DNA from 2 places in the Rothia similimucilaginosa genome. Region 2 is predicted to be linked to the other one. Evidence: predicted binding sites of a transcription regulator. Region 2 holds the regulator's gene; the other holds the start of a gene.
What was found. The regulator LexA, encoded in region 2, represses DNA repair genes until DNA is damaged. The targets are predictions, from matches to a motif close to TCGAACANNTGTTCGA.
Positions count from the first base shown of each region.

Region 1 (15,938 bases), 540 kb from region 2:
GTAAGCAAAGTCCACGGGGGTGGAGCCGTTAGGCAGGGCGATTGCTTCGCCGTTGGGGGTGAGTACGACGATTTCGTCGGTGTCGAGGGTGTCTGCCAGCGACTCGTAGAACTTCTCCGACTCGGGGTTGGAGTTCGAAATTTCGGCGATGGACTGCAGGATGCCGACGTTCATCATCGCCGAGGTCTGGGTGCCCGGCTCCTTCGGGTCCTTCGCGGGCGCGCCGCCACGAGTTGCGACTTTCTCACCGCGCGACGCGGCCTTATAACGCCAATGCGCCGCCACACCGTACTCGGCCTCTTCGTGCATCTTGTAGGTGCGAATCTGAATTTCAAGCGGCAGGTTACCCGGACCGTACACAGTCAAATGCAACGACTGGTAGTTATTGTTCTTCGGGTTCTTAATGTAGTCCTTGAAACGGCCGGTCATCGACGGCCACAAGGACAGCACGTGACCGAGCACGGTGTAGCACTCTGCCTCTTCCTCAACCATGATACGCACGGCGAGAATGTCATTAATCTCGTCGAAGCTGCGGCCCTTCGTCTTCATCTTCTGATGAATCGAATAGTAGTGCTTGGGGCGGCCCGTCACCGTCGCCTCAATACCGACCTGCGCCAGGCGCTCCTTAATCTTGGTGCGCGCCTCGTTCAGGAACTTTTCGAGGGCGGGGGTGCGTTCGCCGACCATGCGCACCATTTCGGCGTAAATTTCCGGGCTCATAGCGGCGAAGGACAGGTCCTCCAGCTCCCACTTGATCGTGTTCAGACCCAGGCGGTGCGCGAGCGGCGCGTAAATCTTCAGGGTCTCTTCTGCCTTCTTCGCGGCAGAAGCCTGCGGCACAAAACGCCAGGTGCGGGCGTTGTGCAGGCGGTCGGCAAGCTTGATGAGCAGCACACGGATGTCCTTGCTCATAGACAGCACGAGCTTACGAATCGTCTCAATGGAGGCGTTCTCGCCATAGGTCATCTTGTCCAGCTTGGTCACGCCGTCGACCAGGTAAGCGACCTCCTCACCGAACTCGTCAGTAAGCTGCTCCATCGTGTAATCGGTGTCTTCCACCGTGTCATGTAGCAGGCCAGCGGCGAGCACGGGGCCGGTCGCGCCCATCTCCGCAAGAATGGCGGTCACCGCGACAGGGTGGGTGATGTACGGGTCGCCACTCTTACGCTTCTGACCCTCGTGACAGCGGTTCGCCACCTCGTAGGCGCGCTGCAGCATCTGGATGTCTTCGTCCGGGTGGTAGCGGCGCACGGCACGTACGACCGGCGCAATCATCGGGGAGAAACGGATAGTGCCGCCGTGCGAATCGGGCGCCTCTATCTTGCCGCTGCGGCTACCGAAGACCAGGCGGTTCGGCACACGTCCGCCAGCAGCCATGACGCGGTGCGAGCCGCGTTTCTTCTTTGCGTCAGACGAATCAGTTTCAGGCAGAGGAATCGGGCCAGCGGGCCGAACCGCGGGCTTCTCGGCGGTCCCTGCAGAGTTCTCAGCGTTGGTGTTCACGGCAGGTTCTGCACTCATTCCAGGCTCCTTTGGACGTAACAGCGATGGCCTGAGCCCCCGAATCTGCTCGTCGTTGAAAGGCGTGGATGCGGGCGCGCAGTATCTTCTACCCTTATCCTACCCAGCACGCGGATATGAGCCAAAATATGTGCGTAAACTATGCCGCGCTGCGAAATATTAGGCCGGTGAAACATTAGCCCGGCGAACATGAGGTTCAGCGGGGAACAAGGAGGCGCCACTCCCCCGGCTCTGCTACCCCACGCCACTGCTAGAACAAGCCATGGGGGAACAGACCAGCGGATATAAAACCGCGGGCACGCTAAAGGGGAGCCGACACCTCTCGGTATCGACTCCCCTATCGTTAGCGATGCCAGTGGTGCTGGCGGAACGTTGGCTAACCGTTCAGGTTCACGCGGTGAATCTCAATGGTTGCGCGTGCTGGCTTCTTAGCGGGCTTCTCGGTTGCTTTCTTGACCTCTGCGGAATCCTCGGACTTCTGAGCCTTCTCAGCCTCGTCAGCATCCTCAGCGTCCTTGAAGCTGCCGCTCTCCACCTTCGCGGTGTGCTCACGAATCTGATCCTCACCCAAACGCAGCGAAGCATACAGCGGCGCAGACACGAACAGCGTACCGAACATGCCCACCAGAATACCCACAAACAGCGACAGGGACAGGTCCTGCAGAGTACCCGCACCCAGGATGAACGCACCAATGAACAAGATCGCGCCCACCGGCAGAACACCCACAATAGCGGTGTTAATCGAACGGACCAGAGTCTGGTTCACCGCCAGGTTAATCTGCTCGGCAAAGGTCGTGTCACGGCGTTCCAGCACATCCTCGGTGTTCTCACGGATCTTATCGAACACCACCACCGAGTCGTACAGCGAGTAGCTCAGAATCGTCAAGAAACCAATAATCGCACTCGGAGTGATCTCGAAGCCGAACGCGGCGTACAGACCAACCGTCACCACCACGGTGAAGAACAGGCCCGCAATAGACGCCAGCGACATCTTCCAGGTACGGAAGTAGAACGCCATACCAATCAGCGCAAGCACCACAAACGCGACCAGACCCCAGAACGCCTGACGGGTCACATCCGCACCCCAGGTCGGGCCCACAAATGAAGAGGTCACGTCATTCTCAGAGACGCCGTAACCCTCCTGCAAAGCGGCCTTCACCTGCAGAGTCTCATCATCGCTGAGCTTGCTCATCTGGGCACGAATCGTACCCGGCGCAATATTGGTCACGCGAACATCCGAAGCATCCTTCGCCTTCTCGTGAATAATGCGCTCACCCGTAGCAGTATCAACGTGCGCGGTCTTCGAGACCACGAACTCCGAACCGCCACGGAAATCAATACCCAAGTTGAAGCCGCCACCAACAGCCGGAATCAGAACCGAAACCGCCATCAGCACAGCCGCAAGCAGCAACCACAGGCGGCGCTTACCCACGAAGGGGTACGAGCGGGCACCCGAATGCAGGTCATTACCGAAGCGGGCAAAAGCATTAGGTTTCACATCGGTAGCCATGCTTAGCTCTCCTTCTTCTCATCAGAAGCAGACTCCTCAGACTCAGCGGCAGCACGCTCTGCACGGCGACGCTCAGCAATGCTCAGCTGCTTCTCCCCCGGGCTGCGGAGGCGACCGGCACCACGGTACAGCGGCGTAGCTCCCAGCGACTCAGGCGACAAGCCTGAGTGGCGGTGACCCTCACCGAAGTAGCGGGTATTCGCCAGCAGAGTCAGCATCGGGTGGGTGAACAGGTACACGACCACAAGGTCAGCAATCGCAGTCAAACCAAGGGTGAACGCGAAGCCCTTCACCGAACCGACGGACACCACGTACAGCACCACAGCAGCCAGCAGGTTCACAGCCTTCGACGCCAGAATAGTGCGGGATGCACGCTGCCAACCGTGGTTCACCGCCGACGGGATCGTGCGGCCCGCACGGATCTCATCACGGATACGCTCAAAGTAGACGATAAACGAGTCAGCTGTAGCACCAATCGCCACAATCAGACCCGCCACACCAGCCAGGGACAGGCGGTAGTTCAACGCCCAACCCAGCAGAGCAATCGCCTCATACGAAATAATGCCAGCCACAACCAGCGACATCATCGTGACAAAACCCAGCAGACGGTACTGGAACAGTGAGTACACAAACACCAGCAGCAGGCCAATCAGACCGGTCAGCAGACCCACACGCAGCTGCTCCGAACCCAAGGTTGCAGAAATCTGCTGCTCCGACTGGATCGTGAAGCTAATCGGCAGGGCACCGTACTTCAGCTGATCGGCAAGAGCCTTCGCCTCCTGCTCGGTGAAGTGACCGGTAATCTGCGGCTTACCATCAGAAATCACAGCCTGCGACACCGGGGAAGACAGCACCTTGCCGTCCAGCAGAATTGCGAAGCGGGCACGAGGATCCGAAGCGTTCTGTGCACGAATCGCGTTCAGACGAGAAGTAATGTTCTGGAACTTCTCACGGGCCTCATCGTTGAACTGAATGTTCACAGCCCAACGGCCCGTGGTCACGCCCTGGCCGCTCGTCTCCTGCGAGTGGCTTGCGGTAGAAATATCACTACCATTCAGCTCCACAGGACCCAGAATATACTTCTCCTGACCGTCAGTGGAGCACGCCACCATCGGCTTAGTCGGGTCCGCACTATCGGCGTCCTCATTGCGTGCCGCGGTGCAGTCCTTCGCCTCGTACTGCTTGTACAGGTCCGCCGTAATCCAGTTGCGGTCCGAACCATTAGTCGGTTCCGCGGAGGGCTTGGGCAGCTTATCGTCCGCAGTGCGGGCATTCTCAGCTACCGCAGTACCGGCGCCAGAAAGCAGCACCGGGCGGAACGTCATATTTGCAGACGCCTGAATCAGCTGACGAGTCTCAGCGTTCATCGTTCCGGGAACCGAAACAACCACGTTATTACCCGAGCCGAAGGAGGTGGTGACTTCCGCCTCCGAAACGCCAGCACCATCAACGCGCTGACGAATAATCTCAACCGCCTGATTCAACTGCTCCTGGGAGACGTTCTCATCCGAAGAGCCATTGACCTTCGGAGAAAGAATCATCTGAGTACCACCCGAAAGGTCCAGGGCGAGCTTCGGTGCCCAAGAACCTCCCGAGTAGGTGGTGCCGAAAATACCGGCAGCCATAACAACCATGAGCAGGACCATCGAGAGGAGCGCCCCTCGCGCGGCTGCAAGCGGTGAACGCTTAGCCATAATGTTCCTTCTATGAATATTTTCGTGTGTAGATTTGGTGTTCTACAGATTCCGTAACGCGAAAACCCGACGCCGCTGATGGGGGCGCCGGGCTCATACGCTCTGAACTACTTAGCAGTATCAGAAGAGGTATCGGAAGCGGGAGCTTCGGATGCGGTAGCCTCGTACACGTCCTCAGTCAGGGGTGCTGCGGGGGCCTCCTCCTCAACGACGGCCATAATCGCGTTCAGTGCCAGAGTAATAACAACACCGTCCGCAATCTGAAGCTGCAACTTATTGTTCTCAAAATCAGTGCTGACAACGGTGCCGTAGATGCCGGAACCAGTCATCACCTGGGTGCCGGGGACGAGAGACTGCTGCATTGCGCGCAGTTCCTCCACCTGCTTACGCTGACGCTTCTGGGCGGAGAACATCATCCATGCCAGCAGCGCCATCATGGCAATCATAATCAGGAGGTTAAAATCCATGGTCTCACTTTCACATCCGCACCCGTGCCGCTCACCGCGAGGGTTGAGCCTACCAGAAGGTGTGGAATCGTAGATACAGTACGTATCCATCCTACGCGAGAGCATGAGCTTTAGCGCCCCGAACCAGCATTTTTGTGAGGTTAACCTGAGTTTTGGACTCTCTCGGCGTAATTTCTGTCCCCAGAAGAAGCCCGGCAGAGCCCGATGGAACCCAAAAGCGCCTGCAGAAGAGTTGCAGAAAGATACGTTGCCGAAAAATACAAGGAGCGCACACAGAAAAGCCCGCAGGAGGCTGATACCTCCCACGGGCTACTGCTGTTTTATCAGTTGATGCGGGACTAGAGCTGAATTTCGGGTGCTTCCAAGCCGAGGTGCTCCCACGCCGCGGGCAGAGCCACACGACCGCGCGGGGTGCGACCAATCAGGCCCTCACGCACCAGGTACGGCTCGGCAACCGTCTCCACGGTCTCAGTCTCCTCACCCACCGCAATAGCGAGGGTAGACAGACCTACCGGGCCGCCGCCGAACTTGTGAATCAGCGCCTCCAGCACGGCACGGTCCAGGCGGTCCAGGCCGCGTGAATCCACCTCGTACATGTCCAGCGCGGTTGCGGCATCATGCGCGTTAATACGATCCACGCCGTTCACCAGCGCCCAGTCACGCACACGGCGCAGCAGACGGTTCGCAATACGCGGCGTGCCGCGGGAACGACCAGCAATCTCGGTGAAGCCCTCGGAGGTGATCTGCATGTCCATCAGACCCGCGCTACGGCGAAGTACCAGCTCAAGCTCCTCCACCGAGTAGAACTCCAGGTGACCGGTAAAACCAAAACGGTCACGCAAAGGGCCGGGCAGCAAACCTGCACGGGTCGTCGCACCCACGAGAGTGAACTGCGGCAGCTCCAGCGGAATGGAAGTCGCACCCGCACCCTTACCGACCACAATGTCCACGCGGAAATCTTCCATCGCCATGTACAGCATTTCCTCAGCCGGGCGGCTCATACGGTGAATCTCATCCAGGAACAGCACCTCACCGGGAGTCAGCGAAGACAGAATCGCCGCCAAATCACCCGAATACTGAATCGCCGGGCCGGAGGTGATGCGCAGCGGCGCCTCCATCTCTGCCGCAATAATCATCGCGAGAGTGGTCTTACCCAGACCGGGAGGGCCCGACAGCAACACATGATCGGCGCTACGGCCACGCATCTTTGAAGCCTCCAGCACCAGAGACAGCTGCTGACGCACACGACGCTGACCCACAAAGTCGTCCAGGGACTTAGGGCGCAGTGCTGCCTCAATCATCTTCTCTTCAGGCTCTTCTTCCATCGCCACCAGGCGCTGGGCGGGGGCTGAAGATGCCTGAGTGCCGGGCACCTGACCGGGAAAATACCCGCCGGAAACCAGGGACGCCGCGGGCTGCGGCTCATAGGGATTCTGGCTCATAGAATTCTTCTTTCACAAAAGTTTGAGTGGGATACGTCGAACAGGGCGCGCCGCTTAGTGGCGACCCACCGTGTTCTGAGTACCCAAAGAGGCGAGCACACCGCGCAGAGCCACACCCACCGGCTCAGTCTCTGCGGCAGGGTTGTGCTGCACGTAAGCGTCAATAGCGGCGGAAGCGTCCTTCTCACTCCAGCCCAGGGAGGTGAGAGCGTCAAGCACCTGCGGCTTCCAGACGATGCCCTGACTCAGCGGCAGCTCATCGGTCTGGCCATCACTGAGAATCAGCTTGCCAGCAAGCTCCAGCACAATACGGCGGGCACCCTTCGGACCAATACCGGGAACCTTCGTGAACGCCTTATCGTCACCGGTCGCCACGGCGCGCTCCACCTCTGCGGCAGTGTGAACGCTCAACACCGCCAGGGCAATACGAGGACCAATACCGGACACCGAAAGCATCATATCGAACACTTCACGCTCGGCAGGCTCCGAAAAACCATAGAGAGTCATCGACTCTTCACGCACAATCATGGTGGTCAGCACGGTAGCTTCCTCACCGGTGCGCAGCTTGGAGAGAGTACGCGCAGTCGCGTACACGAGCATGCCGAAACCGTTCACGTTAATCACCGCATGATCAAGGCCCACCTGAGCCACACGACCGGTCAGGGATGCAATCATTTTCTCTCCACCTTTCAACACCGCGCCCACAGATGGAGGCTCGCGGCAGTGTGAGGGCACCGGGAACTCCGGCACCCACAGAACGCGCTCCCCCAATTCAACGGGGAGACACTACAAGTATATTAGAATATTTCTTCTGAAATCAAGCATATATTCGAACTTCTTAGCGAATATACGCGAGCCAGTGCGAGGGGTACAAAAGCCCACAAAGGCACCTCTAGCGGCGAGCGCGCGTCTCCGCCTCCATCCAGGCACGCTGCGCCGGAGTCAACGACCCGCCACGACGAGCCTGAACAGGGCGTGAACCCTGGTGAGTCTGCGTCTGAGCAGACATGTTAATACCCGAACCGATGCCGCCGCCACGCCAACCGTGACAAATCGCAATCGCCAGAGCATCGGCAGCATCGGCGGGTTTCGGCATGGAATCCAAACCCAAAATACGGGTCACCATGCGGCCCACCGATGCCTTATCGGCACGGCCGCTACCGGTCACGGCCGCCTTCACCTCCGAAGGGGTATGGAAGAACACCGGCACGCCGCGCATTGCAGCCGCAGAAATCACCGCACCCGAAGCATGCGCCGTACCAATCACCGTGTTCACCTGTTCCTGGGCGAAGACACGCTCAATGGCGAGGGCGTCCGGCTTGTAGGTGTCGAGCCAGTGGGAGGCGGCGTTGAAAATCCAGAAAATACGCTGGTCCAGGGACTCCGCCGGGATCGTGCCAGCAACACCCACGTTCACGAAGTGCGCCTTACGATTAGCAGTCATATCAAGCATGGAGAAGCCACAGCGGGTCAGACCAGGATCAACGCCCATAATGCGGGTCGCACCCGAAACACGCTCCACAGCGGTGGCGGTATGATTCTCACGCATGCTATCGCGTGCGGCAGGTTGAGCGGCAGACATCATCTCCCCTTTCGACAAACTCCCTCTAGAATCTCTAGATTCTAGCCCTTCAGAATCCTAGCACCCGGCACCAGGGCACGCCACGAGAACGGTCACCACGAGTACGGCCACTACTCGTGCCATCCCCAAGACGCTAAGAAGCCACTCCCCCAACCAGCCACCCTACGGCGGCTCGATTAAAGGAGCGGCTTCTTCAAACGTCAGATATCAGAATCCGAGGGATTACTCAGCTTCCAGCTCTGCCATAACCTCAGCAGAAACATTAGCGTTAGAGTAGACGTTCTGAACGTCGTCAAGCTCTTCAATAGCGTCTGCCAGCTTCATGAACTTCTTAGCACCCTCAGCGTCCAGGTCAACCTGCATAGTCGGGCGGAAGACCGGGTCGTCATTGTTATACTCGAGCTCAGCCTCGTCCAGCGCCTTACGGATCTCGGGCAGGTCGGTTGCTGCGGAAACAACGGTGAACACGTCGCCCTCGTCCAGAACCTCTTCAGCGCCTGCATCCAGAACAGCCATCAGAACGTCATCCTCGGTCAGGCCGTCAGTCTTGGTGACCTCAGCAACGCCCTTACGCTCGAAGAGGAACGCAACCGAACCCTGGTCAGCCATGGTACCGCCGTTACGGGTCACAGCCAGGCGAACCTCAGACGCTGCACGGTTACGGTTATCAGTCAGACACTCAATGTACAGAGCGGTACCCTGCGGGCCGCGTGCTTCGTACATGATTTCGGTGTAGTCAATGGTCTCACCGGTCAGGCCAGCGCCACGCTTGATTGCGCGGTCAATGTTGTCGTTAGGAACGGAGTTCTTCTTCGCCTTCGACACAGCCAGGTCAAGAGCGGGGTTACCAGCAATATCAGCACCGCCCATACGTGCTGCAACTTCAATTGCCTTAATGAACTTCGCGAAGGCCTTCGCACGCTTAGCGTCAATAGCGGCCTTCTTGTGCTTAGTAGTCGCCCATTTAGAGTGACCGGACATTCGTATCTCCCTTAGTCAAAACCTCCGTGCGGGCACGGCGAAACGTCCCACGCACCGTACTGTACTCACATAACTATACCGTAGCGGAGGCGCACACCACCTCAGAAAATGCACGCCACCGCCCGGAATAGGGTGCTAGCGGGGGCGAGACGCAGCCGAAGCGCGCGCCTTCTCCACCAGCGAGTCGTCAATAGTGTTCGGCGTGAACTCGCCAAACTTACGCTTAGCCGCCTGCTCAATCAGGTAGTCCGAAATCTTCGGGTTCTTCGGCAGCAGCGAACCGTGCAGATAGGTACCAATCACGTTATGCGCGCGCGCACCCTCATAAGTGTCAGTCACGTTGTTGCCCTCGCCCTTGGTGACGGTAGCCAGCGGGGTGCAGCCAGCACCCAGGTAGGTCAGGCCCGAGTGGTTCTCAAAACCAATCACGGTGCCGAACTCCTCAGACTCCTCAACAATATTGCCGATTAGGCGGTCATCACCACCGACCGTGTGCGCATCAAAAATGCCGATGCCCTTCAGCACCTGACCCTCACGGGTGCGGAATTCCTTGCCGAACAGCTGGTACAGGCCACAAATGACGAGCATCGGCACGCCGTCCTCAGCCAGCGAGCGCAGCGTGTCACCGTTCGCGTGCAGGTCATCCTGAATCACGGACTGGCCGGAGTCCTGACCGCCGCCACCCAGAATAATGTCAACATCTTTCGGGAAGGGTTGACCTGGGTTGTGGTCCAAAATCTGCACGTCAAAGCCGTGTGCCTGCGCGCGACGCGCCAGCGCCAGGGTGTTGCCCCAATCGCCGTAAATGTTCATGTCGAGCGGGTACAGCTGCAGAATACGCAGAGTCTTACCGTTATTGGGGCCGGAGGCGGGGGTGCCCTCAAAAGTGTGAGTTGCCGTCATTAGGAAACCCTCTCAACGTCAGTGATCTTTGCGAGCTCTTCACGCAGAGCCAGCATTGCGGTGTAGGTGCAGAAAATACGCATGGGCGCGTTACCGCTGGAGGCAATGAAGCCCTTGAGCGCATCGGCGAGGTTCTCGTTGACCTCGTCAACCTTCACGCCGTCATGCTCCAAGCGCAGCGCCATATCCCAGGCACGCACACCCGAAACCATCTGCACGCCGGTCTTCTTCAAGCTGTCGAAGTCAACATCCCACAGCCAGGACACGTCACGACCGTCAGCGTACTGATCGTTAATCGTGATCATGGTGGCGTAGTCGTCAGCGTTCGCGCTCGCCAGGGACAGGCGGAAACCGCTCGGGTTCTTCACCAGCAGCAGCTGCAGCGGGCGGCCGTTCACGTTCAGGGTCTCACCGCGACCGAAGGCGGGGGTAATCTTCGTCAGCTCCGCAATGAGCTTATCTTCGTTGAGCTTCTCACCCATGACGGCGCGGGTCAGAGCCATAGCGCCAGCCGCGTTGAAGATGTTGTAAATGCCGTAGAGGTTGATCTCGCCGACTCGCTCCACACCCGCCAGGTCGAAGGTTGCGGAGGTGCCGGAGAACGCGGTCAGGGTGACGTCTGCCTCGGGCAGGGTTGCCTTCGCGACGGTGCCGCCGCGCATCTCATCGTCCGAGGGGAAGTACGAGCGCAGGGACTCATCCAGGCCGTAATACTTGACGGTCACGCCCGGCTGCACGTTCTCAGCGAGGGAGCGGATACGCGGGTCCTCACGGTTGAGCACCACGGTACCGGTCGTTGCGGAGGCGACGGTCGCCAGCATGCGGCGGGTCGTGTCAATCTCACCGAAGCGGTCCAGCTGGTCACGCAGAACGTTCAGCAGCAGGGCGTAGTCGGGCTTGACGGCCTTCACGAAGTGCACGGCGTGCGCCTCATCCAGCTCAAGCACAGCGATATCAGCGTCAAGCTTGCCGCCGAGGGTCATCTCGCCCAGCAGTGCCGCAGCGACACCGCGCACAAAGTTCGAACCGGTACGGTTAGTGAAAACCTTCAGACCCTGAGCTTCAAGCAGCTGCACAGCCATCTTCGTGGTGGTGGTCTTACCGTTCGTGCCGGAGACAACAACGACGCCGTAGGGCAGCTTCGCGAGCTCTTCAGCGACGAAGTCGGGGTGCAATTTTTCCATGACAAGGCCGGGGAAGGCGGAGCCGCCGCCGCGAAGCTTAGTCGCGGCGCGTACGCCCTGGCCGAGAAGACGAATGAGGGGTTTGGACATGCTTACCATTTTAGTACACGCACGCCAGCGGCTGAATGGTCCGCCGGGCTCGTTCGCTCATGCCGGACGGGGCGGGGTGCGGGGATTTTGGTGCGGGGGTGCGGGGTTTTGGTTCAGGGGGTTTGGTGCGGGGCTCCGGCTAGGGCGGCGCACCGGGGGTATTAGAAGAGCGAGCCCTTTTAGAACAGAGAACCCTGCACCCTCACCCGCGTGAACTCCTGTGCCGGCTCCACCAGCACATTCCGCCACGCGGCAGTATTCACCAGGAACGCCGCGTCAGCATCGCCGGTGTGGGCGCTCAAAAACTGACCCGCCGCGCCCGTGCAGAAGAAACCAGCCGACCCGCTCTCAGTTCCGGAACCACCCAGGCCAGGATCACCCAAACCGGAATCACAGGGCGCCAGCGGTTCGGGCGATTGCGCCCGCAGAGCCGCGTACGGGCGGTTCATGGCGAGCGATGGAATCCACGGCTCATCCAGGGCGGTGAGCGGCACCTCCGGGTCGGTGTGCGCCAGTTCGGCGAGCGCTTCGCGGGCGCGGGCGACCGCCTCCTGATGGGCAGTGCGAAGCTGCGCGCCGGGCAGCGGGTTCGTCCAGGCGCGGTACTTGCTCGCCACCTGCTTGACCTGCGGAATCTTCGCGAGGGCGGTCACGGCGTCTTCGGCGCGGCGAATGGCAAGCCCATCGGGTGCGAGCGCAATGTAGGTGGCGGTGGCGACCGCCTGCTCATCCAGGCGGCGCGGGGTCGAATGCAGGGAGCTCGTGCCGACCTTGTGCGTGCCGTCGGGGAAGGTCGCGATGTAGAGGCGATGCTCCAGCCTGGCATAGGCGCGCATGGATTCGGTGAGCGTTCCGGGGTACAGGTGCGCGCGGTGCAGGGCGGTAAATTCGTCGCGGGCGGTGCAGCGCGGGCACTGCTGGCCACTCTGGATGCGGGTGCCCTCGGGGCAGGGTACGCGGCGGATTCCCGCGGATTCGGGGGCGGCGTCATTGCTCGTGCCGGTGGTGTAGCCGGCGCAGTAACGGTAGAGTTCCCCCTCGCTATCGCGCGGAATACGCAACCCCAGATAGGCGCCGGGAGTCAACGGAATCTGGATGCGAACCCCGCTCGGAACGCCACGCTGCGCGGGACTGCTTTCCTGGCTAGGGGCGCTCTCCCCCGTCATATAGGGCACCCCTGCCGCTTGAGATGCCCGGTTATGAGCTCCTTCAGCACCCCCGCCGGGCACGACCGGTTCCACCTCAATGAGCGGGCGGCGGTTGGACCAGCGGATCTGCCTCCAGATGAGCAGCTGCGGCGCGCCTACAGAATCACCGGCGGCGGGCGCAGCAGAAAACTCGTCGAAAGCAGTCTCAAGCAGGTTGGGGTAGTCCATAGCATTCCACTCTAGCGGGTCTGGCTAGTTCTCTCACGGGGTGGGGGCGGTGCATCCGGGTATCGCACCTTCGGTGACGCATCCTCATGCGTTCAGTACAGGCGCATATCCTCGGAATGTTGAAAGAGGCCAGCGTCCTTCACGCTGATCCGCACCCTCGCAGTGTTGCCGTGCGTTCACGCACGACGGGGTGGGTTCTCAGCTGAGGCGCTGACCTCTGTGGTTGAGGCAGGGCGCTTACCCTGCCAAGTCCGAAAGCGATCGGTGACCGCTATTTTTCGGTGAGCTATGCGGTGTTTCTGGAAGCCGGAAGCTTCCCCGCAGCGTCGCTGCATTTAAAACTTTGCCATACATAGCAGACGTAACATCATTCAAATGAGCGTTAAACGCCTAATCTACGCATTTATGAAGCAAATTTTTTCTGCACTGGTTTGCAAATTGAAGCAATTAGTGCAGATTCGCAAACTCACCAAGCCTGCCAACCGGGTCGCCGGACTATCTGACGGATGAGCCACACCATCTAGCTGAGGCGGGCAAACCCCTCCGCAATCGCAGAGCGCATATCGTCCAGCGTGCGGGACATAGTCTTGGTGTGAGCGATAATCGGCAGGAAATTCGTATCCCCACTCCAGCGCGGCAGAATATGCTGATGCAGGTGATCAGCAATGCCCGCGCCGCCCACCTTACCCTGATTCATGCCGATATTGAAGCCGTCATTATGCGACACCTCACGTAGAACCTTCATGGCGAGCTGGGTCAGCTGCGCAATCTCAATAGTTTCCGCCTCGGTCGCATCATCGTAGAACGGGATGTGGCGGTACGGGCAGATGAGCAGGTGCCCGGGGTTGTACGGGTAGAGATTGAGAATCACAAAAGCGTGCTCGCCACGGTGCACAATCAGCGACTCCTCGTCACTGCGGCTGGGCGCAGTGCAGAAGGGGCAGGTCTTCTCGGTGTAGTCCTTCTGGCCGCCACTCACGTAGGCGGTGCGGTGAGGGGTCCACAGGCGCTGGAACTGGTCCGGTGCGCCGGGTAGCTCGAAGGAATCCTGCACCGAGGCTGCGGTGCTGTGCTCGGGGGTCGTGTTCTCGCTCATAGTCCCATTCTATAGCCCGCACGCAGCAACGGGAATGCCCGGTCCGTCATGCGTGCCAGATATGAGATAACTCCCCCGGCAGCGCGCCTAGCCGTGAAGCTTTTCCAGGCGAATGATACGGGTGGCACCCTCAAAGGTCATGGGGAAAAACAGCACGCCGTCTTCTAGGATGAATTCCTTGGCTTCCTGGTCGGAGGCGTTATTCGTGCGGATGCGCACGCGGTGAGGGTGAGCGCGCCGAGTATTACGAGCGCACTCAGAGTGGACTTAGGTGCCAGAAAAGTGTCCTAACAGAGTATGTGTTTGAGTGAGTTTGTGAGTTGAGTGGTGCCTCCTGCCCGTGAGTGAGGTGGGGATACGACAACACCCCGTAGCGTATTTGGGCTACAGGGTGCTCGGTCATCGGCACATAGCTAGTTTATATGCTCTGGCTAGGAGTTTCATTAGTGACGGTTATTTTTTAAAAGATCGTTTGGTTACATTAGACCTTAAGTTAAGTGGTTTATTCACACAAGAACCCCAATGTGCCCTCTGCGCGGGCTCATTTTGCTCCGACAAGCCACAACATGACATCTGGCGAAGGCTTTCCGAATTTCTACCGCGGATTTCCACCACACCACAGGCAAAACCCACGATTTCGCTACAGATAACAGCAGAACTCAACAACTATTTGTGAGAGCGCAACGCGAACTTCTCACGAATAATCGTGAGCGTCTGGCGAGTCTCCTCCAGCAGGGCGACCGGCTCCTGCTCACACACCGCAACCTCATGAGAGGTCGAGGGATTGGCGGGTTCAGCATCATCTGGAGCAGCACCCACGGCGGTAAAATCGGCGGCACTAAAACCGGCGCGGCGTGCCGCCTCCGGAGGGATCGGGTGCACGCCGTCCTCATCCACAACCTCACGCAACGTGTAGTCGTGGGCTTCACGGCGCGCATACTCACGAGCCAGCAGGGCACGCAACTCAGAAATCTCCTGGCGAAGATCGTCCACGTCAGCCTTGGTTGCGGGGTACTCCTGCTCCTCCCTGCCACCAAACTTTTCGATAATCCAGCTCGCGAGCGCACCGGTAGCAACCGCGACCAAGCCCCCGCCGTACAGCATGACGATCACGGCGATGACCCTGCCGATACCGGTGACCGGGTAAACGTCTCCGTAGCCGACCGTGGCGAGGGTCGTGAACATCCACCAGTAGGCGGTGGGCAGGTCACGAATCATCGCGCCCGGCTCGGAGGACTCCACCGAATAGATCGACAGGGCAAACATGATGATGAAGATCGCGGTGTAGCCGAAGAGCTTCATCCCCAGTTCGGAGAGCCTCTTATATTGGCGGTTGGTGGTCAGGTGCATCATGGCGAGGAAGCTGACAATACGCCACGCGGGCAGCAGCACGATGGCCAGGTTCATCAGGTTGTGCGTGATGAAGTAGAGTCGCCGCGGCGCCAGGTACAGGCGCACGCAGTAGTCGGCGGCGAAGAGGCCCCACAGAATCATCTGAATGATGTTGAGGTACCCGTCGTACGGCTCCTGAATGCGTGTGCTCATGATGGGCGCGGCGAACGCGAGCAGGTACAGCACGGACGCCACGAACATGGGCGTGGAGGAGCGGTCTTCCCACGCGGCCAGGTTCTTCTCGCCGCGGTACTTGCTGAGCGTGCGGAAGAGGCGGGTTCGCGGAGTGCGACGCGGCGGGTCCGTGACGGTGCGGGTGACCGTGCGAATGGTCGTGGTGTGCGTTTCAGGTTCGCCTACATCAATAATCTCGGCGTCACCATCGGGGTTACCCTGGGTGCCCGCTTTCTGGTCGCCCTTGCCGTGCGGGTGATGCGTGGTGCGGGTGATGCGACGCTCCTCGCGGTGCGTACCGTCCGGCGCGTCGGTGGTGGCGTATTCTTCGACGACCTCTTCGTAGTCGTCGTCGGGGTCCAGGTCGGTGGAGTAGACGGAGTGGGTGCTGTCCAGGCGGGCGCTATCAATCTGCACGGCATCAACCTGTACTGCCTCCATGCCGGGGGCGGTAGCCTCTGCGGGGCTACTTGCTGCAGCACTAGTTTTGGCGGCACTGGATTCTGCCGGTGCCGACTGGGTATAA
Region 1 is NZ_CM138149.1:968,094-984,031, reverse strand. It holds gene QFX07_RS04075 (RelA/SpoT family protein) at 1-1,521, opposite strand, end outside; gene secF (protein translocase subunit SecF) at 1,898-3,031, opposite strand; gene secD (protein translocase subunit SecD) at 3,034-4,725, opposite strand; gene yajC (preprotein translocase subunit YajC) at 4,833-5,192, opposite strand; gene ruvB (Holliday junction branch migration DNA helicase RuvB) at 5,531-6,517, opposite strand; gene ruvA (Holliday junction branch migration protein RuvA) at 6,689-7,309, opposite strand; gene ruvC (crossover junction endodeoxyribonuclease RuvC) at 7,527-8,216, opposite strand; gene QFX07_RS04040 (YebC/PmpR family DNA-binding transcriptional regulator) at 8,439-9,197, opposite strand; gene QFX07_RS04035 (type 1 glutamine amidotransferase) at 9,333-10,100, opposite strand; gene QFX07_RS04030 (Mur ligase family protein) at 10,100-11,383, opposite strand; gene QFX07_RS04025 (hypothetical protein) at 11,554-12,750, opposite strand; gene QFX07_RS04020 (HIT family protein) at 13,271-13,846, opposite strand; gene QFX07_RS04015 (hypothetical protein) at 13,934-14,065, opposite strand; gene QFX07_RS04010 (ion channel) at 14,513-15,938, opposite strand, start outside.
Region 1: a site for LexA is predicted at 7,452-7,467, ahead of ruvA (Holliday junction branch migration protein RuvA). Genes of this name have one in related genera too.

Region 2 (15,938 bases):
CCACGGAACTGAATCATTGCCTTGACCTTGTCACCACCGGAAAGGAAACGACGAGCGTGTCCAACCTTGGTTTCGTAGTCGTGGGTATCAATCTTCAGGCGGAAACGGATCTCCTTCAGAACGGCATTAACCTGCTTCTTGCGGGATTCACGAGCCTTGATTGCGGCTTCGTACTTGTACTTACCGTAATCCATGAGCTTGCACACGGGCGGCTTCGCGTTCGGGGCAACCTCGACCAGGTCGAGTTCAGCGTCCTCAGCCAGACGCAGAGCGTCCTTCAGAGGGACAACGCCTACCTGCTCGCCACCGGGACCGACAAGACGGACCTCGGGAACGCGGATACGATCGTTAATGCGTGGTTCGCTAATGACTAGCTCCTGTGCTCTGTGGGTTTCCCCGTGAATACTATCCGTTGCGGGCACTAAAAAAGCCCCCGCAGTTACACAAGCGGAGGCACAAACCAGCGTACGCCGAAAGCGGCGGACAAACCCGTTCACCTCAAAACTCGCAAGCTAACGCCTGCAGCGGTCAACCGGGTGGGAGGCATGCTCCACTTGCAAACTGCCTACAACCATACCGTAGAATCCCCGACAGACGCAAGGATTTAGACGTAAAACACCATAAAAATTGCGGGAAATCGCGCAGGTGGCTCGCCCGACGGTCACGCTTAAGGACGCATTTACCGAAACAAACGAAATATGAGATTCTAGGACTATGAGCACTGAAAACACGAGTTTCCGCTTCACAGCGGAAGAAGAAACCCCCGTACACGGACACACCGAACTCACCGAAGAGCAGGTCGAAGCCGTCAACGAACAGCTTCGCGACATTGCAGACGTACCCGCCATCGAAGTCATCAGCTCCGCAGCCATCCACATGATGAGCGCCGCAGCCGTCAAGTGCGGCCTGGCAGCCGAGGAAAACGCTGACGACCTCAAGGACCTCGACGAAGCACGCAAGCTTATCACCGCACTGGCAGGCCTCGTCACCGCCGCCGCACCCGAAATCGGCTCCCAGCACGCAGCACCCTTGCGCGACGGCCTGCGCACCCTACAGCTCGCCTTCCGCGAAGCGTCCCCCTTCCCGGACGAGCCCGGCAAGGGCCCCGGCGAAAAGCTCACCGGCCCGGTGTACTAAACCAAACTGGTGCACTAAGCCAGGACGTGCGCTAAACCAGTTGGTCTACTAAGCCGTATCTGGTGTATGTCATCACGAAGCCCTGCCTCCCTTGTGCTGAGGAAGGTGGGGCTTCGTCATACATAAAACCTATGCGGATAAGAAATCTACTCGGATTTGAGCGGAGCGGTAACTTTAGCGGGAGCCAGCGGCCTCAAGAGCCTGCTCAAAACTAAAGTTACCCACATACAGCGCCTTACCAAGCACCACGCCCTCCAAACCAGAAGGCACAACAGAACGCAGCTTCACAAGATCAGCCAGCGACGCCACACCACCAGACGCCACCACCCGACAGGCAGTCTGAGCCAGTACCTCATCCAGCAGCTCCGCACCGGGGCCCGCCAGAGAACCGTCCTTACTGACATCCGTGACGATATAGCGGCGCACGCCCACGCTCTCCAGCCACGCCAGCGCCTCCGCCAAATCAGGACCCGACCAGTCGGTACCGCGAGCCACCGTCACCCAGCCCCGCTCGGGGTTGTAACGGGCATCGAGGCCAAGAGCCAGAAGATCAGAATTGGCATAACGAGCCAGAACACCTTCAAGCCAGGAAGAATCCGCCAGAGCCGCACTAGTCACGTTTACACGGTCCGGGCTCAAGCTCAGGGCGCGCTCCAGACTCTCAGCATTACGCACACCGCCGCTGACCTGAACACGAACCGGAGCGGAGCCGGTCATCCGGGCATTCTCAGCGCGGACAGCGGCAACCACCTCAGCCAGAACCTCAGTATTCGTGCCACGACCAAACGCTAAATCAAGATCAACCAGGTGAATCCAGCGAGCACCAGCCTTCACCCAGGTCAGAGCCGCCTCAACAGGGTCAAGGCGCTGCTCACCACCGGAGAGGGTGCCGCCCACCGGGCGCACCGCGTAGCCTTCAGAAATATCAACAGCGGGCAGAAGTTCAAGAATGGGTGCAGACATTAGTTACCTCCCGCAGCAGTAGCGGAGCCCTCAGAAGACAGGCGACCAGTCACCGCCAGGGATGCAACCCAGCGGCGCATAAACTCCGCACCCAGCTCGCCAGATTCCACCGGGCAGAATTGCACCGCCGTCAGCGGACCGTTCTCAACTGCCGCGATATAGGCAGGTTCGGTGACAGTCCAAGTCACCGCGGGAGGGGCAATATATTCAATGCTCTGATCAAAAGCCCACTCAAAAACGGCGTGCTCAGATTTGAAGTGAGCCTCACCCTCAAGGTCCTTGAGCAGCGCGCTATCCGAGGCAGAACGCAGGGCAGACACACCGGGCACCAGGTCGCGGGTAGAAAGCTCCACACTCTCACCGGGCCATTCCCCCATGCACTGCACCTGAATCTGCCCCGTCTGCGGATGCTTCACCGTAACGGAGTCGAAGAGGCAAGTCAACGCTGCACCGGCAACCAACACCGGACGACCGCCAGCCACACGGCGACCAATCACGCGCTCAGCATCCTTAGCTTTCAGATCTTCGTACGCCTCGAGAGAGCTCGCACCGCCGGTAACCACCATTCCGTCAGCCTCACGCAACTGATTGGGCACAGCGGTCACGATAACCTGAGCCCCCGCATTCTGAAGAAGCTTCACCAGGGCGCCACGAGTTCCGGGTTCCCCCAAAACAGCAACCACAGGACGAGTGGTCTGAGCACTCTGTACAGATTCAGTTTCGACGGGTGTGGGTTCAACGGGAACAGGCATCGGTGCGCTCCTATTTCATAGGCTCAAGAATTTGGCTCAAGCGCTCTAGCTTGAGAGATGAAGAGTTCGGAGTCAAGACACCAACCTCATGCAGAAGCCAACCACACACGGGTCCATGCTTAGCGCTGAGTCTGAGGAATTTCCAGATGCTGACCGGTATCAACAGAGGTGCTAGTCAACGAGTTCAACTCCATAATACGAACCACAGTATCACGGGTGTCACCTTGCGGATCCACTGCCTGAGCAATATCCCACAGGGTCTCGCCGTGCTTGACCACAACGATGGTTCGAGTCGCCGAAGCGTTCTCCACGGAAGCAGAAGCCGCCGGGCCAAAGAAGCTAATAGCACCGAGCACAATCAGCACCGCCAAAGTCAGCAGAGGCAGCCCTTTCAGGAAACCGTGCACAGTACCAAGACGACGGATAGAAGAGGGAATCGCGCGCAGAAGCTCGCCGCCCTTAGCCTGAAGAACGCTCTTCAGTCGAGGCGCCTGTGGATCAGAGACAGCCTGCACACCAGAAGCTACAGAGCGAACCGGCGCCTGAGTGGAAGCAACGGTGGCAGAAACGGCAGGAGCATGGGTAGGCAGAGCCACCGGCACAGGGCGGGGTGCATGAACCGCACGAGAAGAGCGAACAGACTGCGAAGATGCAGGCACACGAGAACGCCCCTGCACGGTGCGGGCGGACACAGTGCGGGCGGGGTGAAGTACCACCAAACCTGCCGGAAGGTGTGCAGAAGTGCCACGAGAAGCAATAGGTGCTGCAAGAGTCATTGTGGTTCCTTTCTCTCAGCTCGCCCCGGGGTTACCCCGCGGGTCTAGCAATGCCGAGCGATACCCGCTCGGAGGTCCTAGTTGAGTGATAACTATGGAGTGGTGATTGTTAAGCAATAACTATTGGATAGCTATTCTCTAGTTAGGTCAGAGCACCGGATACACCGGGTTGCGTTGGGTCGCCCCAGCACCCCCATCCCCTGCGCTCTCTCTTCGCCAGATGACCCCTAGAGCATCCGGGGTAGATAGTGCGAAGAGAGACAGAGGATTCGAATACATTCGAACACTCATTCACTCGCCCCTCCTGGAAGACTCCGGACCGAATCTTCGAATATTTTTCGAACATTCACCCGCAAATCCTGAGTTTCAGGAGAGATTCAAGAGTATATACGAAATTTTATTCTAAAGTATAGCAGATATGTACTAAAAATTTCTTCGAGCTTCGAAGAAAAAATCTAGAATATTTGTTTGAGTTTTTCGGTGTAGTGTTCTACACTGGTGTCAAGAGACGTTCCACACGCTCCTGATGAGTCCTACTCACAGCAGGTTTCTGTACCCGTTACAGCTTGGTTCTGTATCAAAATGCAGGTGCTACTGAGTGAGTTTTATAGGGCGGAGGCGCATACTCGTTGCCCGCGTATCACTCCGGCACGGATAGAATTCCTCCACCCCCTGACGAGATAAGACCCATTTCGGCAGAACCAAAAAATCTTTAGGACACCATCGGAAAACGTGTGAAGCACCCATCCGTGCCCCGACCGGACTGTGTCTCAAACAGACTACAGAGACCGGAATACAGAATTCGGGGCACAGACCGAAGGAAAAGAAATGGCAACAGCACCCCGTCCGGCGCTGACCGCGCGCCAGCAGAAGATTCTTGACGCGATCCGCACCGAGATTGAACAAAAGGGTTACCCGCCGTCCATGCGCCAGATTGGTGACATGGTGGGTCTTGCATCCCTATCCTCGGTCACTCACCAGCTCGGTCGTCTCGAGACCATGGGCTACATTCGCCGCGACCCGAAGCTCCCCCGCGCCATTGAGGTGCTGGATGAGAACGGCGTCGGCATCCACGGTAGTTCCTCCTCGTCCCTGCCCGAGCTGCCGAATTTCGAAGTCGGCGATGAAGACCTCGTACCCGTTCCCCTGGTTGGACGAATTGCAGCGGGCGGTCCCATCACCGCCGAGCAGTCCGTGGAGGATGTGCTTGCCCTGCCCCGCCAGCTGGTAGGTAACGGCAAGCTCTTCATGCTCAAGGTCAAGGGCGATTCCATGATTGACGCCGCAATCTGCGACGGCGACTGGGTGGTTGTCCGCGAGCAGCACACCGCAGACAACGGCGATATCGTTGCCGCTCTGCTCGACGATGAAGCAACCGTGAAGGTGTTCCGTCAGGTTGACGGCCATACCTGGCTCATGCCGCGCAACTCTAACTACGAGCCGATTATGGGTGACCGCGCAACCGTCATGGGTAAGGTCGTCTCCGTGCTGCGCAGTCTCTAGAAGACGCGGGCTCTCACCAGCGCAGCCTCTAAAAGCAGCTGGGTCTAAATAGCACGACTTCTAACAGACATAACCGTTAGGCCTTTTAGCTCTCTATAGAAATCATCCCGGTGATACGTGAACGTTCACGTATCACCGGGATGATTCCTATATGTCCAAATTTATAGCCCAAAGCGGAGCGGCGGTGCGGCATGGAATGATCTCGCCCGAGCTAACGCTCAATACTTGCTGAAAGACGAGCCAGCGCACCCATCACGGCTGCCTTATTCTGCGTCGACCACATCGGCGGCATCGCCTTCATCAAGAAACCGCCGTAACGTTTAGTCGCAACACGAGAATCCAGCACAGCCACCACGCCGCGGTCAGACACCGAACGAATCAGGCGGCCCGCCCCCTGCGCCATACGAATCGCCGCATGGTGAGCAGAAACCGCCATAAAGCCGTTACCGCGGTGACGGTTCACCGCCTGCGTACGCGCCTGCGCAATCGGGTCATCCGGGCGCGGGAACGGAATGCGGTCCATCACCACCAGGCGGCAAGAGTCACCCGGAACATCCACGCCCTGCCATAGGCTCATCGTGCCGAATAGGCACGAGTCAACGTCCTCGCTGAACTCCTCCACCAGAGCCTTGAGCGAAGACTCACCCTGCAGAAGAACGTTCAGGTCGCTATGCTCACGCATGTACTCGGCGGCACGCTCGGCGGCACGCTTCGAGGAGAACAGGCCCAGGGCACCGCCCTCCGACGCCTCGCACAGCTCACGCAGACGCTCCAGCTGACCCTCATGCACACCAAATCCCGGAGGTTTCAAATCCCCGGCAACATACATAATGCCCTGCTTGCGGTAGTCGAAAGGCGAACCCACGTCGATGCTCGTCCAGCGCGGCGCGCCCTCGCCCTGCAGTCCCAGGGCGGCGGCTGCAACATCAAAAGAGTCACCCACCGTTAGGGTCGCACTCGTCAAAATCACGGTGCGGTCAGCGAACAGTCCGTCACGCAACTGCAGACCGACGCTCAACGGGGCGATGTTCAGGGTCGCCGGGTCGGTATCGGAAGCAGCAACGTAGCGGCCGTTCTCCCAGCCACCCTGACGAGAAATCCACAGCACGTCCTGCTCAGCAGATGCCTCCAGAATGCGGCTACTCATATCGTGCACCTCAGAGACACGCGAGCGCGCCATCTGCAGGCCAGCGTCAACGTCCTGACCGTCCGGTTTGGTATCGGACAGGGCGGTGCGGGCGGCATCATTTACCGCAGAAATAGCGGTCAAAAGGCGACCGTCCAGGCCCTTCAACAGGCCCTCAGCAAGACCCTCGAAAGCAGTCTCCAGGGTGCCGGCAGCCATTTCCAGTGCGCCGGAATCAGCCTTCGAATGCTTCTTCACGCTACGTGCCGCACGGCGAACCATCGCAACCGTCAAAGAACCAGACACGGCACCGGTCACACGGTCCACCAGCTCATGAGCCTCATCAATAATGACCGTCTCATGTTCGGGTAGAACCTTCATGCCTTCAAAAGCGTTAATCGCCAGCAGGGCGTGGTTCGTGATGACGATGTCAGCCTCAGCGGCACGGCTACGCGCCATCTCGCTAAAGCACTCTTCCACCAGCGGGCAGCGGCGGCCCAGACACTCGGCGGCGCTGACCGATACCTGAGCCCAGGCACGGTCAGAGACACCGGGCTTCAACTCGTCACGGTCGCCGGTCTCCGTGCGGTCGGCCCACTCGCGCAGGCGCACCACTTCCTCACCCACGCGGGAAGTTGAAGAAGGCATGTCAAAGAGAGCATCCGGCTCGTCTTCCGGGTAGCCGCCCTCCAGCTTGTGCAGGCAGAGGTAGTTATTGCGGCCTTTGAGCAGAGCAACCTGCGCCTGCGACTCCGGGCGCGGCTCCAGCGCTTGTAGAAGACGCGGAATATCGCGGTTCACGATCTGCGCCTGCAGGGCAAGGGTCGCCGTCGCAACCACAATCGGCTGGTCTGACTCCTCCACCCGCGCCAGGGCAGGCACCAGGTAGCCCAGGGATTTACCGGTGCCGGTACCCGCCTGGACCAGCAGGTGACGCTGCAGTTCAAGAGCCTGCGCCACATGCGCCACCATGGTGCGCTGACCGGCACGATTCTGACCGCCAGTGGCGGCAACCGCCTCGTCCAGCAGGGTCAGGGCATCCTTCGCACCGGGCAGGGTCTCAAGCTCCTGCCCGGTGAATCGGGTGCCGTCGGTCGCCGATCCGGGCACGGTTCCCGGGGCGTTTTTGGGCGCGTTGATGCTCTCGGTCACGCTCATACGCTCCTAGAGAGCCTCGGCGGTAGAGGACTGCTCGGAAACAGATGCGGTCGCTTCAGCCAGGGTGTGTGCCTCCGCAAGTTCTTCCTCCAGAACCTCCAGCAGGTCGCCTTCCAGCACATACTCGGACAGTTCGGAGGCGACATCCTCACGAACCAAAGCCACCACGAAAGTGCCGTCCGATACGAAATCGGTGCTCCTAATTTCGGCATCCCACTCGTGCAGGCGCGAAATAATCTCACCGTGCGAGTACGGAATCAGCAGCTTCACTTCAATAGAGGGGCGCGGAATAGTGTCCGCAATCTTCTGCTTCAGCTCATCAATGCCCTCACCGGTACGCGCCGAAACGATTACGTGCTCCGGTTCGCGCTGACGCATACGCTCCAGCACGAACGGGTCGGCGGCATCAGCCTTATTCAGCACAATAATCTCGGGGATATGGCGGGCGTCAACCTCGGCAATGACCTCGCGGACAGCACGAATCTGCCCCTCCGGGTCCGGGTGCGAAGCATCCACCACGTGCAGGATGACGTCAGCGTCAGCGACCTCTTCCAAGGTGGAGCGGAAAGCCTCCACCAGCTGGGTCGGCAGCGAACGCACGAAACCCACCGTGTCAGAGAGGGTGTAGCCGATACCGTCCGGGGTCTGAGCCTTACGGACGGTCGGGTCCAGGGTCGCAAACAGGGCGTTCTCCACGAGCACGCCGGCATCGGTCAGACGGTTCAGCAGGGAGGACTTACCCGCATTCGTGTACCCGGCAATAGCAACCGAAGGCACACGGTTACGGCGACGGTTCAGACGCTTCGTTTCACGCGCCGGCGCCATCGCAGCAATCTCACGCTTAAGCTTCGCCATGCGAGCGCGCAGGCGGCGGCGGTCCATCTCGATCTTGGTTTCACCGGGACCACGCGAACCGATACCCTCACCGGCTGCGGCACGGCCACCCGCCTGACGGGACAGGGAGGCACCCCAACCACGCAGACGCGGCAACATGTACTCCAGCTGTGCCAGCTCAACCTGCGCCTTACCCTCTCGGGACTTGGCGTGCTGAGCGAAAATATCGAGAATCAGGGCGGTACGGTCAATGACCTTGACCTTCACAATGTCTTCGAGGGCACGACGCTGAGAGGGAGCCAATTCGGAGTCGACAATGACGGTGTCGGCGCCGGTCGCCTCCACAATGTCCTTGAGTTCCAGCGCCTTACCGGAGCCGAGGAAGGTGCCGGGGTCCGGCTTGAGTCGGCGCTGAACCAAACCGTCCAAAACCTCGGAACCTGCGGTTTCAGCCAGTGCCGCGAGCTCACGTAGGGAGTTCTCCGCGTCCTCTACGGTGCCTTCAGTCCACAGACCAGCCAGCACCACGCGCTCCAGGCGCAGCTGGCGGTACTCGACCTCGGTGACATCTTCAAGCTCGGTGGAGAGGTTTGCGATACGGCGCAGTGCGCGGCGCTCAGCGAGGTCTTCCTGGTCACCGTCATATTCGGAATGTTCGCGCTGAACGTCAGAAATTTCACGTGCGCGAGTATCCAGCACACGGCGGCTATTGTGGCTGCCGTGGGTGCTGGAAGAGTTATCGCTGTGATGCGCGGTACCGGCTGCGTCATACGTCGTGACGGAGGCAGTGGCCTGGGAGCGGCCCAGAACGCGGTCTACGGTGCGGCGCAACTGCTCATCACTGGGCAGCTTTTCGGTATCAGATACGGGGTTGTTCTTAGAATTCATACGACTCTAATTCTACCGCCGTTGCCCGCATCAGGTAGGGGATTCGGTCGCCTGTGCGCTGAGGGCGTGCAAGCTGCCGACCCGCCCCGTGCATTCTCTGCCCGTGTGCGGCGGGTTCTTGCCCGACCGGTACACTGGATAGCATGAGCGAGCAGCATTATTTCTCTGAGACCCCCGAGACCGAATTCAAGCCCCGCCCCGTGCAGGTGGAGCTTGCCGGCCGCAAGGTCACCGTCACTACAGCTACCGGCATTTTTAGCCCCTCCGGTATTGATAAGGGCACCGCTATTTTGCTGCAGGAAGCACCCGACCCGCAGGGCGAACGCATGCTCGACATCGGCTGCGGTTGGGGCCCCATCACCCTGACTTTGGCGATGCTCGCACCGCAGGCGCAGGTGCACGCGGTGGATGTGAACTCCCGCTCCATTAGCCTGACCGAACGCAACGCCGCCGCTCTCGGCCTGTCCAACGTCACCGTGGGAACCCCCGAATCGGTTGACCCCGAACTGCGTTTTGACACCATCTGGTCGAACCCGCCGATTCGCGTGGGCAAGGAGGTTCTGCACGAGATCCTGCTGACCTGGCTGCCGCGCCTGGCACCCGGTGGTGACGCCTACCTGGTGGTTCAGAAGAACCTGGGCTCCGATTCTTTGCAGAAGTGGATGGACGCGCAGCTTGAGGAGCTGCACCCCGGCGAGTTTGAGGTGTCGCGCTATGCGACCTCGAAGGGCTTCCGTATTCTGCAGGTGCACCGCTACGAGGACTAGAACCTCTCGCGCTCATTGCTAAAAACGTAAAAGCGGCGGGTGTTTTCTGAATTTATTGTCAGAAAACACCCGCCGCTTTTCTCTATAAAATCTCTGGTCTAGGGCTGCTCGCTATCGTTGCAGGCTATCGCAGCACAACGGTCGCAACCATCTGCGCCGGGCCAGCCAGAACAACATGCTCCAGGTCGTCCGGGCCCAGCACGAAAGTCACCGCGAGGGTACCGCCGGGCACATGCACCAGCCACTCATCCGGTGCTTCCTCACCACCCCAGAAACGGGTCGCAGCAGCAGCCGCACACGCGCCGGTACCGCAGGACAGAGTCTCGCCCACGCCGCGTTCGTGCACACGCATACGGATAGCACCCACATGCGCGCCGCTCTCAACATCCAGGTCGACCGGCACCACAAACTCAACGTTCGTGCCATTGACCGGGGCGGGGCTCACTTGAGGCAGGCTGTGCAGGTCCAGACCGTCCAGCTTACCATCGGAGCCGAGCATCACCACGGTGTGCGGGTTACCCATCGAAATGGACAGGCCAGCACGCGGAGTCTTCAGGCCACGAGCAGACACCAGGCAGTCCTCGCCACCCTCGCGGGCAGCCTCACCGTGAATGAAGCTCCACGGACCCATATCAATCGCGTAGCCCTCTTCGGTACGCGCCACAGTCTTCACGCCGGCACGGGTACCAATCTTGACGGTCTCGCCCACCTCAAGCTCAATCAGGCCCTCAGTGCGCAGGTACTCCACGAACGCACGCACACCGTTGCCGCACATTTCAGCGACAGAACCGTCACCGTTGCGGTAGTCCATGAACCAGACAGCGTCCGGGTGCTCCTCGAGCAGCTTCTGACTCGCGCGGGAGGCGGTGCTGCGGGCAGCACGAATGAAGCCGTCCGCGCCAATGCCGAAGTGTCGGTCGCAGGCGCGGGCTACCAGCTCGGGGGTGAGGGCAATTTCTGCGTTCTCGTCCGTCAGAAAGATGAAATCGTTACCGGTGCCGTGACCCTTAGTGAGGGTCAGGCCTGCCAGCTCGCCCCAGATGGAAGGGTTCTCGCTCATATGCTGTCCTTAAGGTTGGTGACCTATCCGTTTATGATTTTACCGCGCGGACCGGTTCAAAGGGGTATCCGCTCGGCTCCAGCTCGTTATTGTGGCTTATCGGGTGCTTTCGCAGATGATGGCTTCCGCCTCATCTACAAGGGTGGGTGAGAGCGCATCCAGCCAGTGCACGCGCGGGTCCGCACGGAACCAGGTCAGCTGGCGGCGCGCAAACTGGCGAGTCGCAATGGTCGTATCCTCAATCGCCTGCTCCACGCTGTAGTCCGCATCCTCAAGGGCGCGAGCGAACTGCGCGTAACCAATCGCGCGGGAAGCAGTCTTACCCTCCTGCAGTCCCTGCTCGTTCAGGGTACGAATCTCATCGAGCAGACCCTGCTCGTGCATCAGCTCCACACGGCGGTGCAGACGCTCATGCAGCAGGGCACGATCCATATCCAAACCAATCTGAATACTCTCCGTCACGTACTCGCGCACCGGCATGAACGCCGAGAACGGGCGACCCGTCACCTCAAACACCTCCAGGGCACGAATAATGCGGCGCTCATCCTTCACGCGCGCAGCCGACTCCGGGTCAACCTCCGCCAGGCGGGAGTGCAGAACACCAATACCCTCGGTACGCGCCTGCTCCTCCAGGCGCTCACGCACCCGCGCATCCGTGCCTGGGAACTCCAACTTATCCAGGGCAGCACGCACATACAGGCCGGAACCACCCACCAAAATCGGGTAGCGGCCACGAGCACGAATCTGCTCAATCAGCTCACGGCTACGCTCCTGAAAATCCGCCACAGATGCCTCATCCCGCACGTCCATAATGTCCAGCAGGTGGTGCGGAACGCTGCGCATCTCCTCCGCAGTGACCTTCGCGGTACCAATATCCATACCCCGGTAGAACTGCATAGAGTCAGCGTTAATGCACTCACCGTTCAGGCGCAGAGCCAGCTCAATAGCGAGAGCACTCTTACCGGTGCCGGTCGGGCCCACAATAGCGATAACGGGCAGAGTTTCGGAGATAGTCATGCGCCCCATTCTACCGGTTCCCTCACCCCCACTTGCGGTGGCGGCAAGAGCCCGAAGAACAGGGCGCATGATTCGTTATAGGTTTTAGGGGCGCAGACCGATGGTCGGCATGCCCAGGCCCACCGGTGTACCGGGCACCTGGGTGGTGCCGGTACCGCAAGAGTCAGCCTGGGAGCGGTCCCACGCGTCACCGGCGCGGGTGCGGCGCAGCTGGTACTGCTCGGCGGTCGGGTCAGAAATCAGGTGGAAGGAACCAGCCTCGGTAATGGGCACGGTGACCATGTCACCGGGGCGGGGAATCTCACAACCCTCGGGCACCGAGAAATGCACGAGGCGCTGGTCCGGGCCACGACCGGAGAGACGGTGAGTCTGGTCAGCCTTACGACCAGCCTCCGCAACGACCATCAGCTCAACGGTCTTACCGAGCTGCTTGCGGTTCTCTTCACCGGCGATACGGTCCTGCAGGGCAATCAGACGCTCGTAGCGTTCCTGCACGACCTCCTTCGGAATCTGGTTCTCCATGGTCGCCGCCGGGGTGCCAGGGCGGATCGAGTACTGGAAGGTGAATGCGGAGGAGAAACGAGCCTGCTCCACAACCTTCAGAGTGTCCTGGAAGTCCTCTTCCGTCTCGCCGGGGAAGCCCACAATGATATCGGTGGTAATCACGGCGTTCGGGATGCGCTCACGCACCTTGTCCAGAATATTCAGGAACTTCTTGGAACGGTAGGAGCGGCGCATATCCTTGAGCACCTTGTCGGAGCCGGACTGCAGCGGCATGTGCAGCACGGGCATGACGTTCGGGGTCTCCGCCATCGCGTCAATCACGTCGTCGGTGAACATTGCCGGGTGGGGGGAGGTGAAGCGTACACGCTCCAGGCCCTCAATCTCACCGCAGGCACGCAGCAGCTTGGAGAATGCCTGGCGGTCTCCGAACTCCACGCCGTAGGAGTTTACATTCTGGCCGAGCAGGGTCACCTCAATAGCGCCGTCATCGACCAACGCCTTAACTTCTGCGAGAATGTCGCCGGGGCGGCGGTCCTTTTCCTTACCGCGCAGGGACGGCACGATACAGAAGGTGCAGGTGTTATTACAGCCAACGGAGATGGACACCCAGCCGGAGTACACGTGATCGCGCTTAGTGGGCAGGGTGGAGGGGAAAACTTCGAGGGATTCGAGCAGTTCTGCCTGCGCCTCGTGGTTGTGGCGGGCGCGCTCCAGCAACGCCGGCAGGGAGCCAATGTTGTGAGTACCGAACACGACGTCAACCCAGGGTGCCTTCTCAATGATGGCGTCCTGGTCCTTCTGCGCCAGACAGCCGCCCACAGCAATCTGCATGCCCTTGTGAGCGCGCTTGACCGGCGCCAGCTGACCGAGGTTGCCGTACAGGCGGTTGGAAGCGTTTTCGCGAACCGCACAGGTATTGAAAACCACCAGGTCGGGCTGGGTGCCTTCCTCAGCGCGAACGTAGCCGTTAGCCTCCAGCAGGCCGGACATTCGTTCGGAGTCGTGCACGTTCATCTGGCAGCCGAAAGTGCGCACTTCGTAGGTGCGGGGGCTGGTTTCGGAGGTCTGGGCGGAATCGCTGAGGGTCGAAGTCATGCCCTATAGGGTATCCGATGGGGGATAATGACTCTATGCAGGTTTCCCTTAGTAGTAACTTTCCGGCTCTGTCTCCGAACGGTTCTTCCGCCCCCGCCCCTGACGGGGAGCTTCTGAACACCCTCATTGAGGAGGCGATTGCCGCCTACTCCCCCGTGCCGCCTCATGCGAGCGCTGATTCTGCTTCGATGCGTCAGACCCTGATGCAGTTGCTCAGCTGGGCGTATTCTTTGGAGCAGGTGGCTGCCCGCACGGTTGAGCGCGTGCAGATTCTGGGCACCGGCATGCGTTCCGTTGTGGTGCGTGTGGCGTATGAGCCTGCCGCCGAGTCTGCGGAGTCTTTCGAGTCTACACAATCTTTGCCGACCTCGATTATTGTGAAGCGTTACCGCCGTAAGGATTCGACGGTGAACGCGGGCGGTTTCGGGTACCTGCGTGAGCGCTACGGTTTGGAGGCGCTGAACCGGCAGGTTCCGGGTCTGTTCCCCCAGCTCTACGGCGCAGATCCTGAGCTGCGCGTGCTGGCGCTGGAGGATGTGAGCGCCGGAACCGTTGAGGGCGAGCAGTATTCGGTCGCCCACGCCCTGCTGGAGGGCACCGAACAGCAGGCGCTGGATGCGTTGAACTACTACATTGAGGCGTACCGTCCGCTTGCCGCCAGCGGCATTATGGGTGAGGCGGTGGAGGAATATCGCCTGAACCTAGCACGTGCCGATCGCAAGGTACACTTCCCGGGAGCTATTGCCTCGCCGGGTTTAGCTGAGCGCGGGTTGAAGAAGCTGTACGGTGTGGCTGATGAGGCGCGCTCCCCCGAGCACGGTGCTGACTCTAGCCCCGATTCTAGCCCCGCCGCGCATGAGGACGCGCCCGTTCTTCCCACCGCCGTTGAGGAGCTGTCCTTCCGTTTCCGCCGCGTTCTGCAGCCTTTCTTTACTAAGCGCCCGCCGGTACCCGAGCAGTTCAAGCTCAACCGCGGCAGAGTGTATATGCTCTCTTCGGGCGATTTTTCGCCGCAGAACGTGCTGATCGGTTCGGCGGACGGCGCGCAGGTGCGCATGGTCGATGCGGAGGGCACCTGCCTGCACCACCGCGGCTTCCCCTTCGTTGAGGCGATGCTGGGCTTCCCCTCCTCGCCGGAGTACCCGCGCTACCGGGTGGATCGCAAGAAGGCGCTGCCGGCGCTGTACTCTGCCCTCTTTGAGGATGCCCCGCTGGATGAGCACCTGGCGGAGGATTTGGCGGTGTGCACGGCGGTGACGGTGTGCGCCCTGTTGGAGCTGTACTCTTCTTCGGCACGCTCCGGCTTGTTACCTCGTATTCGCCGTGAGGGTGCGCAACTGATGCGCCTGCTGCTGGAAATCGCTGGTTCTCAGGATGCAACCCTCGCCGAGTTCGCGGACCATCTGGGAGCGGTCAAATAAACAGCGAATATAGCCTTCGACAAGGCATTTTATAAAGCTCAAAAACGTAAGGGTGAGCCCGCTACAGAGTATGTCTGTAGCGGACTCACCCTTTTAACTCATTGATGGAAGCCTTAGACGGAGCGACCTACTCATCCTAGACCAGAGCCGCCAACTACCAGAGCTCGTCATCCGCACCGTAGTCGGCAAGTTCCTCACGAATCACCGACATCGACACCGAGGAGGAGTACCCGCGGCGAGCCAGCATCCCCAGTAGTCGGCGGGTCACCTTATCCTTTTCGGCACGGTCGCTCAGGTCCATACCGGGGCGCAGCTTCTTATGCACCAGCTCGGCAGCGTCCTCACGTTCCTGCTCGTCGGTGCGCTGAGCCAGTGCGTTCTCTGCTTCTTCACCGCGCACCCCGCGTTCAGCGAGCTCACGACGCAGCGCGGCGCGGGAGAGCTTCTTGGTGCGGCTCTTCTGTGCCACAAACATTTGGGCGTATTCGGCGTCGTCAATGAGTTTTGCCGCCTCAAACTTATCGAGCAGCGGCTCAATGAGCTCCGCCTCGAAGCCTTCTGCCTGCAACTTCTTACGCAGCTGACCTCGGGTTTTTGCCGAGTACGCCAGCTGATTGTACACGATGGTTTTAGCGCGAGTGTAGGGGTCTGTTTCTTCCGCGACGCGGGCGGTACGCACCTTCTGCTTCCAGGAAGGCACGTTGCTTTCCGACGGTGAGGAAGCATGTCCTATCTGAGAGCCGCCCGGTTGGAAGCCCCGAGCTCGAGAACCGCTCTTTGGGGAACCCGCCGAAGCGGCACGGCTCTTTCCGGTACCAACGCCCTGCGCCTCTTCCTCAGCAATGCCGCGAATGAGTGCTTCTTCAGCCGGGGTGAGTTCTTCGTTCAAGCTGCTTCCTTCCCTGAATAGGTTGCTCCCCGAGCCGCGGCCGGTTGG
Region 2 is NZ_CM138149.1:1,505,740-1,521,677, forward strand. It holds gene infC (translation initiation factor IF-3) at 1-422, opposite strand, end outside; gene QFX07_RS06230 (DUF1844 domain-containing protein) at 715-1,137, shown strand; gene QFX07_RS06235 (HisA/HisF-related TIM barrel protein) at 1,312-2,100, opposite strand; gene QFX07_RS06240 (imidazole glycerol phosphate synthase) at 2,100-2,852, opposite strand; gene QFX07_RS06245 (LysM peptidoglycan-binding domain-containing protein) at 2,972-3,628, opposite strand; gene lexA (transcriptional repressor LexA) at 4,457-5,131, shown strand; gene QFX07_RS06255 (ATP-dependent DNA helicase) at 5,343-7,415, opposite strand; gene hflX (GTPase HflX) at 7,422-9,137, opposite strand; gene QFX07_RS06265 (class I SAM-dependent methyltransferase) at 9,281-9,904, shown strand; gene dapF (diaminopimelate epimerase) at 10,029-10,964, opposite strand; gene miaA (tRNA (adenosine(37)-N6)-dimethylallyltransferase MiaA) at 11,061-11,981, opposite strand; gene miaB (tRNA (N6-isopentenyl adenosine(37)-C2)-methylthiotransferase MiaB) at 12,066-13,580, opposite strand; gene QFX07_RS06285 (hemin ABC transporter substrate-binding protein) at 13,616-15,001, shown strand; gene QFX07_RS06290 (RecX family transcriptional regulator) at 15,156-15,938, opposite strand, start outside.